DNA from 2 places in the Lentibacillus sp. JNUCC-1 genome. Region 1 is predicted to be linked to the other one. Evidence: predicted binding sites of a transcription regulator. Region 1 holds the regulator's gene; the other holds the start of a gene.
What was found. Region 1 encodes NrdR, which represses ribonucleotide reductase genes. Its sites were predicted from a motif close to AACACNATATATNGTGTT; they were not measured.

Region 1 (10,353 bases):
AGCACAAAGGTAAAGTGCTGTCACGCGATCAGCTGCTAAAAGATGTGTGGGATTATGAATTTGCGGGGGATACAAGAATTGTAGATGTACATATCAGTCATTTACGGGATAAGATAGAACCTGATACCAGGAATCCGGCTTACATAAAGACGATCCGGGGATTTGGATATAAATTGGAGGATGTAGCACCATGAAAAAAACAATCATAATGTATGGCTTAGGTTTATTTTTGCTGCTGGCTGTAACAGGCGGGGTCCTGAGTACTGCTGTGGATAATCTCTTTATACTTGTACTGGTATTATTCATACAATATATTATCCTTATGCTTCTAGTAACCTATTTTTTGGACAGGTACGCCAAACCAGTGCAAAAGGCAATTGACACCGTTTCTCAGCTGCTTAATGGCAACTTTAGAGCAAGGGTTCATCATCCCGCCAATGGACTTGTCAGCGAACTCAACCAAAATATTAATAAACTAGCTCGAAATTTGAGTGAGCTTTCACTTCAAGAGCAAATTCAGTCTGAACAACTGATGACAGTTGTGGACAATACTGTAAGTGGGTTAGTACTTCTCGATGAAAAAGGTTATATCCATCTCGTCAATCGGAAATTTTTATCGATGTTCGGACAATCATCGGACTATTATCGAGGCTATTTGTATTACGATGTTCTTGACAATGAGGTTATTCACGAAACAGTACAAAATACATTTTTATATGAAAAAAACGTTAAAAACGCATTTGTTAAAAAGAATGAAGACGACAGTATGGATATGGAAGTGGTGGGCGCCCCAATATTTAATGAACGAAAATTCGTCAAAGGCGTGGTTCTTGTATTTTATGATATTACTGAACTTAAGAAACTGGAGCGCATGCGTAAAGACTTCGTAGCAAACGTCTCTCATGAATTGAAAACACCGATCACATCAATTAACGGATTCTCGGAAACGCTCCTGGATGGGGCGAAGAATGATCCTGAAGTTTTGACAGAGTTTCTACAAATTATTTTTAAAGAGAGTAAACGCCTGCAGCTACTAATTGAAGATCTGTTAACATTATCGATGCTGGAAAAAGACGATTTTCACCCTGTCATTAATGAGGTTGATCTTACTCAAATTATCGAGGATATTAATCCCATGATTAAGCGAAAAGCAGATATGAAAAACATCAGCTATAAAAAACAAACAGAGGATCAACTTAGCTTGATGGGCAATAGTGAACAAGTTAAGCAGATGATCATTAATTTATTGGATAATGCCATTGCATACACACCGGAATATGGTAATATCACTTTATTTGTTACAGAAAAAGACGAAGGTATTGTTATATCTGTTACAGATACTGGAATTGGCATCAGCAAAGCTCAAATGGAGCGGGTATTTGAACGGTTTTACCGCGTCGATAAGGCCCGGAGCAGAAATACCGGTGGAACAGGCCTTGGTCTTGCCATCGTCAAGCATATTGTAGAAGTGCATAATGGACAAATTCATATTGACAGTGAAGAACAAAAGGGAACGACCGTCAGTGTGCTTTTGCCAAAGCAATCTGACTAATAAACTGTCTCATGGTCACCACTTATTTGGTTAAACACACTTGATCGTGTAAAATAAAGGCAGGCAGGATATCGGAAATATGGACCATGAAACAGAGGAGTGGTTTTTTGGGAAATAAATTGGTTTTAATTGATGGTAACAGTATTTTATACAGGGCATTTTTCGCTTTGCCACTGTTAAACAATGATAAGGGCGTTTATACAAATGCCGTATACGGTTTTACAACGATGCTTATGCGTATGCTTGAAGAGGAAAAGCCGACACATATGCTGGTTGCATTTGACGCGGGAAAGACAACATTTCGACATGAAACATATAAAGAATATAAAGGCGGTCGTCAAAAAACACCGCCTGAGCTGTCAGAACAGTTTCCGGTTGCACACGAGCTCTTGGATGCTTTTGGGATCTCTCACTATCAGCTGTCTCAATATGAAGCTGATGATATCATTGGCACATTTACGACCCTTGCCGATGGGGATTGGGAAGTGAAAGTCGTTTCGGGTGATAAAGATCTGCTTCAGCTTGTGGACAAGCACGTGAATGTGACCCTCACAAAAAAAGGCATTAGTGATGTTGAAACATACTCACCTGATTATATGCAGGAAAAGATGGGCATTCGTCCGGATCAAATCATTGATTATAAAGCTTTGATGGGAGATAGTTCGGACAATATTCCCGGCGTTCCAGGGTGGGTGAGAAAACCGCTCTTAAACTTTTAAAGCAATTCGAGACGCTTGACGCCGTTTATGAGAACCTTGAAGACGTTAGTGGCAAGAAGCTGAAAGAGAATCTTGAGAATCATAAAGAGGATGCCTTCATGAGTCGTGAGCTGGTGACAATTAAACGCGACACCCCAATCACGATATCTTTGAATGATATTGGCTATGAAACGTTTGACCCTCAAAAAGTCAATCAATTTTTCAAAGAGTTAGGTTTTAAGTCCTTGCTTCGAAAAGTGGAGAATAACGATAATGACGACACGGATCACAATCAGGAATTAGCTGATATTGATTATGAAGTTGTACGCGATATTACGCCTGATATGTTGGAGGACCCTAGCGTTTTAATTGTGGAAATCTTATCAGATAATTACCATACAGCTCCTGTTGAAGGAATTGCGGTCGTTAATGAACATCATAAATTGTTTATACCAAACGATGTAATTGCTGATTCCGCCCCTTTTAAAAAATGGGCTGAAGATGAGAAGCAGAAGAAAACGGTTTTTGATGCGAAACAAACCCGTGTCTCCCTTTTAAATCATGGGATTCAAATTAAAGGAATTCATTTTGATGCGTTGCTTGCTTCCTATTTGATAGACCCATCTGAAAACCATCATGACATTCCATCAATTGCCAATCGGATGAGCGTTGATGGTGTTCAGTATGACGAAGAAGTGTATGGTAAAGGGGCTAAATTGAAGCGTCCTGATGACGAAGTTCTTGGGGAACATCTTGTGCGTAAAGCTTCTGCATTACATGAAATGGAATCTATTATGACAGAGGAATTAAAAGCGAATGATCAACTTGAACTTCTGACAGAGCTTGAACTTCCACTAGCTCTTATATTGGGTGACATGGAACATACGGGTGTACAAGTTGACGTCGACCGTCTGAAAGAAATGGGCGAGGATTTAAAGAAGCGGTTGGATGACCTTGCAAATGACATATACGAACTAGCGGGGGAAACATTTAATTTGAATTCTCCTAAGCAACTGGGCCCAATCCTGTTTGAGAAGCTCGGTCTTCCTGTCATTAAGAAAACGAAAACGGGTTATTCAACGGCAGCCGACGTGCTGGAACAACTTGAAGGTGAACATGATATTATCCCGAAGTTACTCTTATACAGACAACTGGGCAAATTACAATCAACTTATATAGAAGGATTGTTGAAGGTTGTAGATGAGGAAACACAAAAAATTCACACTCGATTCAATCAAGCCCTGACACAAACAGGCCGTCTCAGTTCTATAGAACCGAACTTGCAAAACATTCCGATCAGACTGGAAGAAGGCCGGAAGATTAGGCAAGCTTTTGTGCCTTCAGAACCCGGCTGGGTGATGTTTGCTGCCGATTATTCTCAAATCGAACTGCGCGTACTTGCCCACATCGCAGAAGATGAAAAGTTGATTGAAGCATTTAAAGAAGGGGAAGACATTCATACAAAAACAGCAATGGATGTTTTTCATGTTGATAGAAATGACGTGACAGCAAATATGCGCCGTCAGTCAAAAGCAGTCAATTTTGGAATAGTATATGGCATCAGCGATTACGGCCTCTCTCAAAACCTTGGTATCACCCGTAAAGAAGCAAAAACGTTTATTGAACGCTATTTTGAAAGTTACCCTGGCGTTAAAGAATATATGGACAATATCGTGAAAGAAGCGAAACAAAACGGTTACGTTACAACGCTTAAACATCGCAGACGATATTTGCCCGAGATCACAAGCCGCAACTTCAACAGAAGGAGTTTTGCGGGAAGAACAGCGATGAACACGCCAATCCAAGGCAGTGCCGCTGATATTATTAAGCAAGCAATGATCGATTTGAAAGACAAACTCCTTGATGAAAATATGCAGGCACGCATGCTGCTTCAGGTTCATGACGAACTCATATTGGAAGCACCTCAAGAGGAGATTGAGCAATTAAAAGAAATGGTACCAGCGGTTATGGAGCATACGATGGAACTGGCAGTGCCGCTTAAAGTCGAATATGCATATGGAGACAGCTGGTTTGATGCAAAGTAAGGAGAAAACAATATGCCAGAACTGCCTGAAGTTGAAACAATCAAAGAAACACTGAAACATCTTGTTCTGAATAAAACCATTACGAAAGCCGATGTTTACTGGCCGAAAATGATTAAACATCCAGACGACGTAGGGGTATTTAAGGAATGGATTAAAGGTCAAACCATTCAAGACGTCAAACGCAAAGGTAAATTCCTTATGTTTCAGCTGAATGACTATGTCCTGGTGTCGCATTTGCGGATGGAAGGTAAATATTCAGTGGATGCCGGCAATGAGCCGGTCAAAAAACACACGCATGTCGTTTTCGATTTGAATACAGGTGAGCAGCTCCGATACAATGATGTCCGCAAATTCGGCACGATGCACTTGTTTGTAAAAGGCACCGAGTTGACACAGAAACCTTTAAATCAGCTCGGACCAGATCCCTTTGAAACAACCTTTACGGTTGATAACCTTAATGAAAAATGTCAAAAAACCAATCGCGTCATAAAAGCGGTCTTGTTGGATCAGTCAATTGTCGCTGGTCTTGGTAATATTTATGTTGATGAGACCTTGTTTAAAGCACAGGTTCACCCACTTAAACCGGCCAACACCTTGACCAAAAAGGAAATAGCGGATGTGCATGCTCAAGCTATTGATACGTTGGCTGAGGCCGTTCGCCAAGGTGGAACCACCATTCGTTCTTACGTTAATACACAAGGTGCGATGGGTATGTTTCAGCAAAAGCTAGCGGTTTACGGGCAAACCGGCCAACCTTGCCCAGTGTGCGGTGCCCCTGTTGTTAAGCTGAAAGCAGCAGGGCGCGGCACCCATATTTGCACATCTTGCCAAACGTTTTAGGAGGTAGATCAAAAGTGACTCTTGTTATTGGACTTACAGGCAGCATCGCAAGCGGAAAAAGCACAGTCTCCCTGATGTTTGATGACTTTGACATTCCTGTGGTCGATGCAGACAAACTCGCACGTGTTGTGGTTCGTCCAGGTGAAAAAGGTTATACAGAGATTGTTAAAACGTTTGGTGAGGATATTCTAAGAACAGATAAAACAATTGATAGAAAAAAACTGGGGGAAATTGTTTTTGCGGATGAAGGCAAACGCAACAAGCTGAATGCCATTGTACACCCGGCAGTACGGGAGGAAATGTTAAAGAGCCGGGATGCTCTGATCGAGACAGGGGCAGCAGCTGTTGTTTTGGACATCCCGCTTTTATTTGAAAGTAAGTTAACCCACTTTGTAGACCGCACGATTGTGGTAGCCGTTGATCCAGCTACCCAATTAAAGCGGCTGATGGAGCGGGATGGCTTTACGGAAGAACATGCCAGACAGCGTATTAATTCTCAAATGCCAATCACGGAAAAAGCCAAACAGGCAGACGCGGTGGTTGATAATAATGGGACAAAGTCCGAAACCTACAAGCAACTGCAAGAGATCTTGCGCTGCTGGCAAGTGCTATAAATAATTTGGCGGCAAAATAAAAATGGTAGACACATTTTAAGTTGAATGTGTTATACTATTTATAGATAAACACAATAAAGTGTGGCATAAACAGGAGGATCAGTATATGACTAGAACACGTATTGCCATTAATGGATTCGGACGTATCGGCAGAATGGTTTTTCGCCAGGCCATCCTGGATGATCAATTAGAAGTTGTGGCTATTAATGCAAGGTACCCCTCTGAAACACTTGCACATTTAATTGCCTATGACAGTGTCCATGGCAAGTTCAGCCGTGAAGTTAAAGCGCATTCAGATCACCTTGAAGTGGATGGCAAAAAGGTTTGGATTGTTAATAACCGGGAACCTGAAAAGCTGCCCTGGAAACAATACGAGATTGATGTTGCCATTGAAGCAACAGGTAAATTCAACTCAAAAAAAGAGGCAAGTCGTCATCTCGAAGCAGGGGCACGTAAAGTTGTCATTACCGCTCCGGGAAAACAAGTCGATAAAACGATTGTCATGGGTGTGAATGATCAAGAATATGATTCAGACCAGCATCACGTCGTTTCAAACGCATCATGCACCACGAACTGTCTTGCGCCAGTTGTTAAAATCATTGATGATCATTTCAAAATTGTAAACGGTCTCATGACAACGGTTCACGCCTTTACAACTGATCAAAACAATTTAGATAACCCACACAAAGATTTACGACGGGCCAGAGGCTGCACGCAATCTATTATTCCAACTTCTACAGGTGCAGCAAAAGCACTCGGGGAAGTTATGCCACATTTAAACGGGAAGCTTCACGGCATGGCACTGCGCGTTCCGACACCAAACGTTTCATTGGTTGATTTGGTCATAGATGTAGAAGAAACCGTTACTGCAGAACAAGTCAACACTGCTCTGAAACAAGCTGAAGAGACGATGCCTGGTATTGTCGAATACAGTGAAGAACCACTTGTATCAATTGACTACACAACAAACGATCATTCCGCAATTATAGATGGTTTATCAACAATCGTAATGGAAGACTCAAAGATTAAAGTACTGGCCTGGTACGACAACGAATGGGGCTACTCCAAACGCGTCGTTGACCTCACAGCCTATATCGGCAGTAAACTAACGACCACACAAACAGCATAAACATTATCTGCATTTGCATAGGGTTTTCCAGGAAATTAAAGCATTGCTTCCGTATACTGCGACGTAAGTGAGTATGAAGGAAAATCCTCATATAAGTTTACGAGAAGACCGTGATTTCCGCTGCGGGAAGTCGCTTTAACTTCATCACAGCTCAAGTGCGACATCTGTTCAAGAAAATCACTTTCACAGTGTCTTCTAGCCAAGGGGCCTGCAGGACGCAGGTCGTTCGATGTTGGCGCAGGACGCGCCGGTTTTAATCGAACATCCCCTGATGCCTCCTTGCCCCGGCAAGGGGTATGTCGACGTTGTCCGCAAAGGACGGTCTTAGTCGACCATCCTTAATGTACTCACTGTGGGGTCTTCGGACTCGTGCTGTTCCCGCAGGAGTCGACTTCCCTCCGCTACAATCACTTTGTTTAAAAATAGTGCTTGGACGGTTCTACTCGCACAAGCGTGAGGTAATTAACACATCTCACAAAGCTCGGGGAAAACACGGAGACTCCTATGGAAGCAAAAGCCTCGGTGAGACCCCGGAGCGCGGTATAGGGGAAGGAAGGCTAAAACCGCGACGTCCTGTCGCAACGCCTTCATGACCCACATCCTGTGGGCCTGAGGCTCAGCAGCGCCCATGGAAAGCGCAGTGTTTTCCCCGAGCGGTTGCCAGAGGCAGTCATTTCCAGCTTTCTCTACGTCGCAATTTGTGTTTACTAATCATTATAAGTTTCTGCTGTAACACACCAAGGCTTCAGAAAAGCGATTGGAAAACTAAAAAGAGAGACAGCCATCCAAATTGAGTGGCTGTCTCTTTTTAACGTTCGACTTGTTTAGTTGTAGAATAAGAAGATTAGTCGATTTGTGTAAAACATGTTAAAATGTAAGGTATACATAATGTGCGTTTTCAAAATAAGATCATTTAGAGGTGTTCGTTTATGTCCTTGCGCCAAACGGTTGCTAAATATTTCACAAATCACGCTGAAACACGGGAGCGTCATGATGATCCTGCGCTCGTATCCCATTACTATAAAACAACAAAAGACAAAGCCATGGCCAAATTGGAAGAAATGTTTTCAGACCAGCAGCTTTATGACCTGAATGCCATTTCCAAGGAACACGGAGAAATCAGTGTTTATACAAAAAAAGGCCGGAAAGTATTTATTATTGTAACTGTGATTATGGTCAGGCCTTTTCAGACGGCGATCGACTTCTCAGTTACATCAGAATCTGCCCTGCCTTTTGACTTCGGCCACAGTAACAAGATCATTCAACAGCTCTATGCTCAAATTGATCAGCATTTTACACCATTGGACCGAAACTAACGAGAAAGAGGTCAATCATATGAAATGTTCAAATTGCGATTCTAAAAGTACAAAAGTGCTTGACTCTCGCCCGATTGAAGAAGGGAGAGCGATCCGAAGACGACGCGAGTGTGAAAATTGCGGATTCCGCTTTACAACATTCGAACGGATTGAAGAAGTCCCGCTTATTGTTGTGAAAAAGGACGGTAATCGACAGGAATTCAGCAGACAAAAGATTACAGGGGGGCTAATTAAGGCATGTGAAAAACGGCCTGTTCCAATTGAAACGATTGAAAATATAGCCCTTCAATGTGAGAAAGAATTGCGCAGCTCAGGAAATTCTGAAGTACACAGTGATGACATAGGAAAGCTGGTTATGACCCACTTATCAGATGTTGATGAGGTGGCATACGTCCGGTTTGCCTCTGTTTACCGTCAGTTCAAGGACCTAAGTGTTTTCCTGGATGAGTTGACGGACTTGATTAAAACAGACAAGCATGAGAACTGAAAACAATCGGATGCATAATCGTCATGGGAGGAACAAAGATGAATGCTATTGGTAAATTATTGCCTGTTGACGGTTACGCTGTAAAATTAAATGCTACGATGCCGGTTAACTATACGATGGCGTTAAGTCATTTATACCAGCCACTGATCGGCATAGAGGCAACAGCATTATATTTCACACTGGCAGAAGACAGGCACATCCAAAGAAATAACACACCCCAAACACATCATACGCTGATGAGTTATTTAAATCTGCCTCTGGACCGGATATACCGGGCCAGATTAAAACTGGAAGCGATCGGGCTTTTAAAGACATATAAAGCGAAGTCGGAACAGATGGTGTACCTGTATGAGCTTCAGCCGCCTTTCTCCCCATCAAATTTTTTTAATGATGCGATGCTGGCCCAATTGTTATACCATCATATTGGTGAAGAGCGATTCAAACGTTTGAAACACCAATTTATCACTCAGCCGTCATTTAATGTGGAAAGAGACATAACGGCATCATTCCAGGATGTTTTTCAGACGTTCGTACCGGATGGTAAAGCAATCGTCAATGAAGGAGATGCAGAAGCTTCAGCAGCTTCACCACCTTTGGAGAATGTGGATTTCTCTTGGATGAGACGAATGTTGAAGCAACGCATGATACCGGTTAACCAGGTTTTGACGCCTCAAAATAAAACACTCATCGCTCAAATGATGTCCGTGTACGGCCTTACCCAGCTTGATTTGGAAAAGGCTTTGTTATGGGCGCTTACAGAAGATAATCATATTGACGCATCCGAATTCCAAACCGCGTGCCATGATTTATTTAAAGCAACCTATCCAAACCAGCCGGTCCAGCTCGCCGAAAAAGAATTAAGCGCAACTGAGGAAAGAGAAGTAACAGAACCACCCGCCACAAAAGAGGAACAACTTGTCCAAAGACTGGAAACCATGTCCCCGAAAGAATTGCTTGAAGACTTCTCGAGCGGGGGCAGGCATCCGAACAAGATATGAAAATCATAGCAGAAGTTATGACGTCACAGAATTTGCCGGCACCTGTGATGAACGTGTTGATCCACTATGTATTGCTGCAAACCGATATGAGGTTGACTAAGAATTATCTTGCTAAAATTGCGAGTCACTGGTCACGCGCAAAACTTAAGAATGCTCAAGAGGCCATGAAATTTGCCAAAGATCAGTTGAATAAACGAACGGCATACCAAAACAAGCAGAAAAACAACCGGAAGTCTTACAATAAAGAAGTGGTTCCAGACTGGTTTAGAGAACGACAACAGCAGAATCCTTCACAGCCATCTGCCAAAGACTCCGATAAATTGGATGATGCTAAGGAAAGAGAGAAGCTGGCAGCCATGCTGAAAGAGTTCTCTGAAGGAAGCTAGAACCACACATATTCAATTGATAACATAAGGGGTGATATCGATGAAGAAAATCCAGTCCGCCTTACACAAATGGATGAAGGATAACGAAAGTTTTAAAGAAAATTATACAAATATGAAACAAAACGTACTGAATGACCCAGAAATCAAGCAGTTTCTCGATGGTCACCCTGAATTAAGTGATGCCGTTATTGAAAAAAATCTAATCAAACTGTACGAATTCAGCACGCAATCCAAACAATGTGACAGGTGCTCATCGTTTGGATCTTGTATTAACATCATAAAGGGGTA
Region 2 (10,353 bases), 270 kb from region 1:
CCTAAAATAAACGAAGATGTTGCACGCCTGCCTGGATTCAGTCATATTCATCCGCATCAGGATGAAGAGAGTGTTCAGGGTGCACTGGAAATGATGTATGATCTGCAAACTTCATTATGTGAGCTTACTGGCATGCATGAAGTCTCCCTCCAGCCAGCTGCTGGAGCGCAGGGTGAATGGGCCGGCTTAATGATGATCAGAGCGTTTCATGAAGCAAATGGTGATTATAACCGTACTAAAGTGATTGTGCCGGATTCGGCTCACGGGACCAACCCAGCATCAGCAAGTGTTGCAGGCTTTGATGCTGTTACGGTTAAGTCCAATGAGCGGGGACTCGTTGATCTCGAACACCTGAAAGAAGTGGTTGGGGACGATACAGCAGCCCTTATGCTGACGAATCCTAACACACTCGGACTATTTGAAACTGAAATTCTTGAGATGGAAAAGATTATCCATGATGCAGGCGGTAAGATTTATTATGACGGCGCCAATTTGAATGCCATTATGGGCTATGCAAGACCAGGCGATATGGGCTTTGATGTTGTCCACTTAAACTTGCATAAGACGTTCACAGGTCCCCATGGTGGGGGTGGACCAGGCTCAGGTCCAATAGGTGTTAATGAGGAACTTGCTCCTTTTCTGCCTAAACCGTTACTCGTCAAAAAAGAAGATCAGTTTATGTTCGATTATGATCGTCCAAAATCCATTGGTCGTATCAAACCTTATTACGGGAATTTCGGCATATATCTGCGGGCCTATACCTATATTCGCACGATGGGAGCAGAAGGCCTTAAAAAAGCAAGTGAGTATGCTGTGTTGAATGCGAATTATATGATGCGGAAATTAGAGGGTACTTATGTACTGCCATATGATCAGCATTGCATGCATGAATTTGTCCTATCGGGCAAAAATCAGAAGAAATTGGGCGTTCGGACATTGGACATTGCCAAGCGACTTCTCGATTATGGCTACCATCCGCCAACGATTTATTTCCCGCTAAATGTGGAAGAGGCATTAATGGTAGAGCCTACTGAAACTGAATCTAAAGAAACCCTGGATGGTTTCATTGACACAATGATTAAAATAGCTGAGGAAACAGAGAACGATCCTGAATTGGTTCAGGAAGCACCTCATACAACTGTTGTTAAACGAATGGATGAAACGACAGCTGCGCGGAAGCCAATCCTTCGCTATGAAAGAGATAATTAAGGAACAAAAGCGAAAGCGCCTTGATCATCCCCGAAAATCATAAGCAAGAACGCGCAGTGGCGGTCTTGGCCACGTAGCGGTATTGCTTATGACTCGAGGGGGCAGGCGTTGGAGCTGGACATGGCCCTTGGCAATGTTTATTAACAGCTCAGATATTTTATAATTTCCTAAGCAACAATAAGAGAGATGGCCGGCAAAATGCCGGCCATCTCTTTTGAATTCAGAAGGAAAACCTGTATTATTTAACTTTTCCAGTCCATTTTTTAAATCCGCCTTTAAGCTGATTAATATCCTGGTAACCCTTTTTTCTTAGCAACTGGGCTGCTCTAGCTGAACGGGAGCCGCCTTGACAATACAAATAAACAGGCTTATCTTTTCGTAGTTCAACCAAACGCTGTTTCATCTGAGTGAGCGGTATGTTTCTTGCTCCCAGAATATGTCCTTTTTCAAATTCCTGTGGTTCTCTGACATCAATCAGCTGGGCTTTACGATAACCTTCTTTAAATTGTTCTTCTGTTAACACTTTCAAATACGAGCGTTGTCTATAGTAACGGAATATGCTAAATCCGACCAATATGACAAGAATAATAACAAGTACTTCCATAATATCCCCGTCTTCTTAATCATTTACTTCTCTATTATATGACCATTACAATATTTTTTCAAAGAAAATTTTTTACTGATAAAAAAGACGTAAATCTGCTATAATGGTGTGGTGCATAAAAAAAACTTACTGTATGTTTGACAAGCATTGGTTTTATGGTCTAATATCTATATGTAGTATCTACGTATGAATTTTAAACACAATATATTGTTTTTTTAATTGATTGTTTTCAGATAAAGGGAGGGGTACCATTGTCAGTTGTGACAAAGGAATTAAGCAAAATTAATATTAATGCTTTAAATGAAGATATCGCGCATTTTCCGCAAGTATTTCCTATTACGGAGGATATGTCTTTAACACATAAAGGCGTATCCCGACTTGTAATGTTGGATCGCTATGCTTTTAAAGACACAGAAAAAAAGACTCTTAAAACAGGGGATTTTGTTGTGTTGACAGTTAAAGATGATCCAAAATTCCCTGCACGCGGGTATGGGATCATTCAGTCTGTGGACCGAAAGACACAGAAAGCTACAATTGAAGTGGATGAAGAATTCCGCTCTATTCTGGATCCGAGTGAAGGTGAAACAGGATTGATCACACGCGGACTGGATGTTATTGATAAGCCATTGGAAATTTTTTATGAACAAATTGCTATGCGCAATGCAAAAGGTCTCTCAGAAGTGGAAGAGACTGAAGATAAACAGCACATGTGGCAGGAGCGCTTTTCTCAAGAACTAAAAGACTTGAATTTCATACCGGCAGGGCGTGTATTATACGGTGCCGGGTCTCATACAGATGTTACTTATTTCAACTGCTATGTTATGCCTTATATTCGGGACTCCCGAGAAGGAATTTCTGATCACCGTAAGCAAGTTATGGAGATTATGTCAAGAGGGGGCGGTGTCGGCACAAATGGTTCCACTCTGCGGCCTCGAAACACACTGGCAAAGGGTGTGAATGGGAAGTCATCTGGTTCAGTTTCCTGGCTCGATGATATTGCAAAACTGACCCATCTGGTTGAACAAGGTGGAAGCCGCAGAGGCGCGCAGATGATTATGCTTGTTGATTCCCACCCTGATATTATTGAATTTATTATTTCTAAAATGCAAAATCCGCGGATACTTCGGTATTTGGCTGAGAACACAACTGATGATCAGATCAAACGTCTGGCTCATGAAAAACTTAAATTTACCCCATTGTCTGAGACTGAAATGGACCTTTATCAAAGCATTGTAAATTATAAGCACATCCCCGGCCAAGGCGGATTCACGCGAGAGGCAATTCAAGAAGCTGAAAGCAAACTAAGAACTGGAGGAACGTACTCTGTTCATCAACCCGAATTCTTAACGGGGGCCAATATATCTGTCTGTTTGACAAGTGATTTTATGCAGGCTGTTGAAGAAGATGCGATGTACCCACTCCGTTTTCCGGATGTGGAAAATTACACCGAAGAAGAAATGGCCATTTATAATGATCAGTGGCATGAAGTCGGTGATGTTAGAAAATGGGAAGAAAAAGGATTTGCTGTCCGCACATATCGAGAAATCAAAGCACGTGAACTGTGGAAGCTGATCAACGTTTGTGCAACTTATTCTGCTGAGCCCGGAATCTTTTTTATTGATAATGCCAATGAAAAAACGAATGCCAAAGCATACGGTCAACAAGTTGTCGCTACAAACCCGTGTGGTGAACAGCCCCTGGCTCCTTTCTCTGTCTGTAATCTGGCAGCAGTTAATCTGGCAGCAATGGCTGATAAACAAACAAAACGCGTTAATTTCAATAAGTTGAAAAAGACCGTTGAAACAGGCGTGAGAATGCAAGATAATGTCATTGACGCGACCCCTTACTTTCTTGAGGAAAATAAAAAACAAGCCTTGGGAGAGCGGCGGATTGGTCTCGGTGTTATGGGCCTCCATGATTTACTGATTTATACAGAGACTACGTACGGCTCAACAGAAGGGAATGAACTGGTAGACCAGATTTTCGAAACGATCGCCCTTACTGCATATCGCACATCAATCGAACTGGCGAAAGAAAAAGGCAGTTTTCCGTTCTTAACTGGAGACACGAATGAAGAAACTCAAATCTTGAGAGAAAACTTTATCAATACTGGATATATGAAACAAATGCCGGACGACATCAAAGAAAACATATTGAAACATGGCATTCGTAACTCTCACTTGCTGACTGTGGCACCCACAGGAAGTACAGGGACGATGGTCGGTGTGAGTACAGGCCTGGAACCTTACTTTTCATTCTCCTACTTTAGGAGTGGGCGATTGGGTAAGTTTATCGAAGTTAAAGCAGAAATAGTTCAAGAATATCTGGACGCCCATCCCGAAGCAGACCCTGATCATTTGCCTGAATGGTTTGTTTCCGCAATGGAATTGTCCCCTGAAGCACATGCAGATACGCAATGTGTTATTCAGAAATGGGTGGACAGCTCTATATCCAAGACTGTTAACGCTCCTCGCGGTTACACCGTTGATGAAGTCGAGCAAGTGTATCAAAGACTTTACAAAGGCGGCGCAAAAGGCGGTACAGTGTACGTGGACGGCAGCAGAGATTCACAAGTTCTGACCCTGAAAGCAGAAGAGAATTCAGAACAGCTCACATTGGAGGGGACAGATCAGGAGAAACCCCATGTCGTGCTTATGGAGACAATTCATGAACTGGAAAACACGAATGTTACGGTTGGCTCCGAAATTGGTAATACATGCCCGGTATGTCGCAAAGGACATATTGAAGACCTTGGCGGATGCAATACATGTACCACATGTGGCGCACAGCTGAAATGCGGATTGTAATAGGTTAGGTGTATATAGAGCCTCCAGTTGTTTTGACAAACAGCTGGAGGTCTATCTATGTCTGGATAGCTTGTGTAACAGCTCAAATTGCGTTATCATGAAAGTGAAACATTTTTGCGTGAGATAAAAATACGTTGAAATGAGGGAGATTAAATGCCAACACCAAGTATGGAAGACTACATAGAAATTATTTATAATTTAATTGATTCAAAAGGATATGCCCGGGTGTCCGATATAGCAGAAGCACTGGAAGTTCACCCATCCTCCGTAACTAAAATGGTCCAGAAACTGGATAGAGATCAGTACTTGGATTATGAAAAATACAGAGGCTTTGTATTGACTGATAAAGGCAATAAGATTGGTGAGCGTCTTGTATTTAGACATGATTTACTGGAGCAGTTTTTAGGCATTATCGGAGTGAAAGAAGAAAATATTTACAATGATGTTGAAGGTATTGAGCATCATCTGAGCTGGGATTCTATTGATCGTATTGGCGATCTTGTTCAGTATTTTAAAGAAGATGAGGGCCGTGTAAATAAACTGCGTGCCATGCATATGGAATAGGTCGCGTTCTGTTAGCCTTTAAACATTTATGGTTCTATCTCCATACTCACTTGCTTATGCATGTAGTATAAGGTGAGGAGGGGATAGAAGTGCGGATCGATGTTGTTTTTTCAGGAGGTGGAGTGAAGGCCTATGCATTTATGGGGACGCTTAACCGACTGAAGGAAGCTGATCTGGAGCCTGTTCGAGTGGCAGGTACATCCGCCGGTGCGATTATAGCTGGGCTGGTGGCAGCCGGATACGACAATAAGTCCATACAACAAATGGCATTTGACATTGATCTTAAAGAGTTTCTTGATGCCCCTCCTTTGACGCAATATCTGCCATTCACAAAGTGGGCTTTATTATACTTTAAAATGGGTCTCTATCGGGGTGTGAAACTGGAAAAATGGCTTTATGATGTTCTGAGTGAAAAAGGGGTCTATACCTTCAAAGACATTCCTGCCGGCCATTTGAAAATGGTCGTGAGTGATCTCTCAAGAGAAAAGCTGATCGTCATTCCGGATGATTTGCTCACTGTTTATGGAATCCGGCCTGAGGAGTTTTCTGTTGCCACTGCCATTCGGATGAGTGCAGGATTTCCTTATTTTTTTATGCCTAAAAAACTGATGGGAACAGATCATTGTGAAAGTGTGATTGTCGATGGGGGATTGCTTAGTAACTTCCCATTATGGATTTTTGGAAACGGGAAAGTGAAAAAGCTTCGGCCGGTTCTCGGGGTTCAATTGACGGATCAAGATCCACCGATGACGACCATATCAAATGCTACCCATATGCTTCGGTCGTTTTTTACAACGATGAAAGAGGCGCATGATACACGGTACATTGATCAATCACACGTCAATAACATTATACATATTCCAGTTGAACATATTGAGGCAGTTGATATGAAAGTCAGTAAAGAAGTAAAACAGCGCTTGGTCGACAAGGGATACCAGGAAGCTGATCACTTTTTGAAACATTGGTCAACTTAATACATTGAACAAAAAAACGAGCCCATTAATTTGAGGCTCGTTTTTTGCTTTTGGATTTATTTCCTTCTATAACGCGCAAATGACTCGTGCGTTTTTTAGAAGGACGCTTTTGTTTTGATGATGATTGTTTGCGTACTGCTTTTTGATAATTACTTTTTTGTTCTTGATTGTACTTCTGTCTAGATTGTTTTACGGCTTGTTTATACTTCTTTGTCTCATCCGAATTTGTCCGTTTTCGAACAAACACAAAGTAGAAAGCACCCAGAAACAATGCCCCCATACCGACCATGAAAACAATTTGAGTCAGAAAACGAGAGGTGTTGCCAACTAATTGGGTAATTAACCCGACTGCCGCGAGTCCGATTATAAAATAGACAACTAAGGATACGCCACGGTTCTTCATTCTGCTCACCCTTTCCGGTTATGAGTTCGCCAAAAGTGCATTAATAACAGTAACTATATTCATATTGTCTTAAAACCCTCTATATTATACGCATTTCTTATTTTATTCTATCATGAAAGGCCGCTTTGAATCATGTAATTGCTTTGTTTTGAAGAATCCTGAACAGAAAAAATGATTATTATATATATTTTACCCTGCAAGGAGCGTAGTAAACACGTTATTTATGTATAAACCGATGTCTGTATATGAACACTAATGCTGTGGCTTCATATTAAATATTTAAGCTGAGGTGTATTACTATGGCTATGTCAAAACCGAACCAGCTCGAACAAAACAAACAGGAAGATCAAATGACGCTTATGTCCCGTTCACTTTTAACTGGCTTCATTGGAGGCGTTTTATGGAGCTTATTTGGTGTTGTGTTTTATTACTTTAATTTTACGGAAGTTTCGCCTCGAGCATTTCTTCTTCGGTCCTGGCTCAGTAAAGAGTGGACAAGCACATGGCTTGGAGATCTCCTTTCTGTTTTGATGGTAGGTATCATCTCTTTGGGGACGGCACTTGTCTACTACGGGCTGTTGAGGAAAATGAATACGTTATGGGCGGGAGTCGCATATGGTGCAATCCTGTGGGGGGTTGTCTTCTACGTACTTAACCCTATTTTCACTAATATCCCTTTATTGGCTGATATGAGCAAAGAGACCATTGTCTCCACACTATGTCTTTTCATACTTTACGGAACGTTTGTCGGATATTCTATTTCATATGATTATAAAGATACAAACCTTAGAATCATGAAAGAGAAAAAGGAAAACACTTCAACCGAATGACTATTATTATTAAAAACCCCTGATATATGATAAACTGAAAAAAGCCATATTTTGTCTGGGGGAATGAGTCGAATTGAATCGATTACTGATGCTGAATGGGCCAAATCTGAATCTTCTCGGTGCTCGGGAAAAAGATATTTATGGAACACAGACACTTGCCGATATTGAAAGTGCTGTTAAGGAAACTGTTTTACAGGCAGGTTATGACATAGATTGTTTTCAGTCCAATCATGAAGGTGAGCTCATTGATCTACTTCATCAGGGGAACGGGGTATATGAAGGGATCATTTTTAATCCTGGTGCGTTCACCCATACGAGTATCGCCTTACGAGATGCGATCGCTGCGATTGATGTTCCAGTCATCGAAGTTCACCTGTCAAACGTTTATGCCCGGGAAGCCTTTCGCCATACTTCTGTACTGGCGCCTGTATGTATGGGACAGATTACAGGCTTGGGACCCGAGGGGTATCATCTGGCCGCAAAGGCATTAATGCACGTAAAGGGGAGGAGAGAATTCAATGTCAACACAAAAAATTGAAAAATTAAGAGAGCTTTTGGAAAAAGAGAGTCTTGATGCATTATTGATTACAAGTCCGGTGAACCGTCAGTATATGACCGGATTTACGGGAACAGCAGGCGCAGCAATTATCGCACGGGAGGGAGCAGTATTTATAACGGATTTCCGTTATACAGCCCAAGCAACAACCCAAGCAAAAGCGTATACAGTCATCGAACATAAACAATCACTTGAAAAAGAAATTAATCAGCAGCTGGCATCATTAAAGGTTAACACTCTTGGATTTGAAAAAGATCATGTGACTTATTCTCAATATGAACGCTACAGCCAGCTTTTAACCCCAAAGCTGAAAGCAACTTCAGGACTTGTTGAAGCGTTGCGGATCATTAAAACGGATGATGAACTGAATGTTATGCAAGAAGCTGCAGATATCGCTGATGCTGCTTTCGAACATATAAAAAACTTTATCAAACCAGGTGTCAAAGAAATTGATGTTTCCAATGAACTGGAATTCTTCATGCGTAAACAAGGTGCAACTTCCTCCAGTTTCGACATTATCGTAGCTTCTGGAGAACGCTCTGCACTTCCGCATGGGGTTGCATCAGACAAAGAAATACAGTCCGGCGAACTTGTAACGCTGGATTTTGGTGCGCTTTATAAAGGGTATTGCTCAGACATCACGCGCACCGTGGCTGTTGGTGATATCAGTGATGAATTGCGTCGCATCTATGATATTGTTTTAGAGGCCCAATTAAGAGGGGTAAATGAATTGAAGCCCGGAATGACTGGCAAAGAAGCCGATGCTCTGACACGGGATTATATCAAGGAACAAGGTTACGGTGACTACTTTGGTCACTCCACAGGACATGGGCTTGGTATGGAAGTTCATGAAAGCCCTGGTTTGTCTTATAAAACAGAACAAAAACTCAAGCCAGGCATGGTCGTTACTGTAGAACCGGGTATTTATGTTCCCGGTGTTGGCGGCTGTCGTATTGAAGATGATCTTGTTATGACAGAAACAGGATGCAAACGCCTGACGAATTCATCCAAGGCATATACACAGCTATAGAGTTATTATGACTTAAAGGAGAGAAGTGCATGATTTCAGTAAACGATTTTAAAACAGGATTAACCATTGAATATGATGGAAATATCTGGCAGGTCATAGAGTTTCAACATGTGAAACCTGGAAAGGGAGCCGCATTTGTCAGATCGAAACTACGTAATTTGCGCAACGGTAATATCCAGGAAAAAACGTTTCGCGCTGGCGAAAAAGTGGGCAAAGCCCATATCGAACATCGCAAAATGCAATATTTATATGCTTCCGGTGACATGCATGCTTTTATGGATACAACAACTTTTGAACAACTTGAAATTCCGGCGACACAAATTGAACATCAGTTACACTTCATCAAAGCAAACATGGAAGTGTCTGTTATGACATATGAAGGAGAGGTTCTTGGTGTTGACCTGCCGAAAAACGTAGAGCTTGAGGTCGTGGAAACTGATCCCGGCTTGAAAGGTGATACCGTGAGCGGCGGTTCTAAACCAGCAACACTTGAAACCGGTCATGTCGTCCAGGTGCCATTATTTATTAACACAGGCGATACTGTAGTTGTTAACACGAGTGACGGTAAATATATGTCACGTTCCTAATAGCCAATATCAAACGAACCAGGATAAAAAAGCAGTTCTTTCCCATTTGGGGAAGAACTGCTTTTTTTATTCTTTAAAAAAAGAAATCAAATCGCATGTTGTGTTTAGGAAGTTGGATTGATATGGTCATAAATCGTTTATACGCGCATATATTTGTTTGTAAAGTGGCCGGAAGGAGGGACATGCCATGATTGAAATTCGTCGTTTATTTCCAGCATCCATAGAACAAGCGATCTCGCAGCATGTCAATTTGAAATGGGACATATTACAAGAGATCCGTATTAGAGTTGGCCAGCCAATTGAATTGATATTTGATGATGGCTACATTTCAATTAAGAATCCGATACCGGCTGCAAACGACGCCAAACACATTATGAATAAATTGAGTGCTTTTTCGCTTTATAGAATGGAAGAGGAGCTGCGTCATGGATATGTCACCATTGAAGGCGGGCATAGAGTAGGTCTTGCTGGAAGTGTCAATACAATTGATGGTTATGTGAAAGCCATACAGCACGTCATGTTCTTTAATATTAGAATCGCCAAAGAGAAAAAGGGATGTGCGCTTCCTGTTCTCCCACATCTGTATAACCAAGGTCTTTATAAAAATACGTTGCTTATAGGACCGCCGCAAACAGGTAAAACAACATTGCTTAGAGATCTGACCAGACTCATATCAACTGGATGGAGCGATACAGCAGCTCAAAAAGTCGCTGTTATTGATGAACGCTCTGAACTTGGCGGGGCTATTAAAGGCATTCCTCAGCATGATCTCGGCTTCCGGACAGACTT

Region 2: the regulator NrdR is predicted to act here: its motif matches at 2,010-2,027, upstream of JNUCC1_RS16360 (vitamin B12-dependent ribonucleotide reductase).

The regions. Positions count from the first base shown of each region.
Region 1 is NZ_WHOH01000003.1:883,678-894,030, forward strand. Features, by position in the region: gene JNUCC1_RS14885 (response regulator transcription factor) at 1-194, shown strand, start outside; gene pnpS (two-component system histidine kinase PnpS) at 191-1,552, shown strand; partial or broken gene polA (DNA polymerase I) at 1,660-4,295, shown strand; gene mutM (DNA-formamidopyrimidine glycosylase) at 4,308-5,135, shown strand; gene coaE (dephospho-CoA kinase) at 5,150-5,749, shown strand; gene JNUCC1_RS14910 (glyceraldehyde-3-phosphate dehydrogenase) at 5,856-6,878, shown strand; gene JNUCC1_RS14915 (cytosolic protein) at 7,808-8,194, shown strand; gene nrdR (transcriptional regulator NrdR) at 8,214-8,681, shown strand; gene JNUCC1_RS14925 (replication initiation and membrane attachment family protein) at 8,720-9,679, shown strand; gene JNUCC1_RS18820 (DnaD domain protein) at 9,676-10,065, shown strand; gene dnaI (primosomal protein DnaI) at 10,106-10,353, shown strand, end outside.
Region 2 is NZ_WHOH01000003.1:1,152,095-1,162,447, forward strand. Features, by position in the region: gene gcvPB (aminomethyl-transferring glycine dehydrogenase subunit GcvPB) at 1-1,209, shown strand, start outside; gene JNUCC1_RS16355 (rhodanese-like domain-containing protein) at 1,448-1,813, opposite strand; gene JNUCC1_RS16360 (vitamin B12-dependent ribonucleotide reductase) at 2,065-4,620, shown strand; gene mntR (transcriptional regulator MntR) at 4,774-5,184, shown strand; gene JNUCC1_RS16370 (patatin-like phospholipase family protein) at 5,274-6,158, shown strand; gene JNUCC1_RS16375 (SA1362 family protein) at 6,184-6,561, opposite strand; gene JNUCC1_RS16380 (YqhR family membrane protein) at 6,861-7,391, shown strand; gene aroQ (type II 3-dehydroquinate dehydratase) at 7,465-7,929, shown strand; gene JNUCC1_RS16390 (M24 family metallopeptidase) at 7,910-8,977, shown strand; gene efp (elongation factor P) at 9,007-9,564, shown strand; gene spoIIIAA (stage III sporulation protein AA) at 9,752-10,353, shown strand, end outside.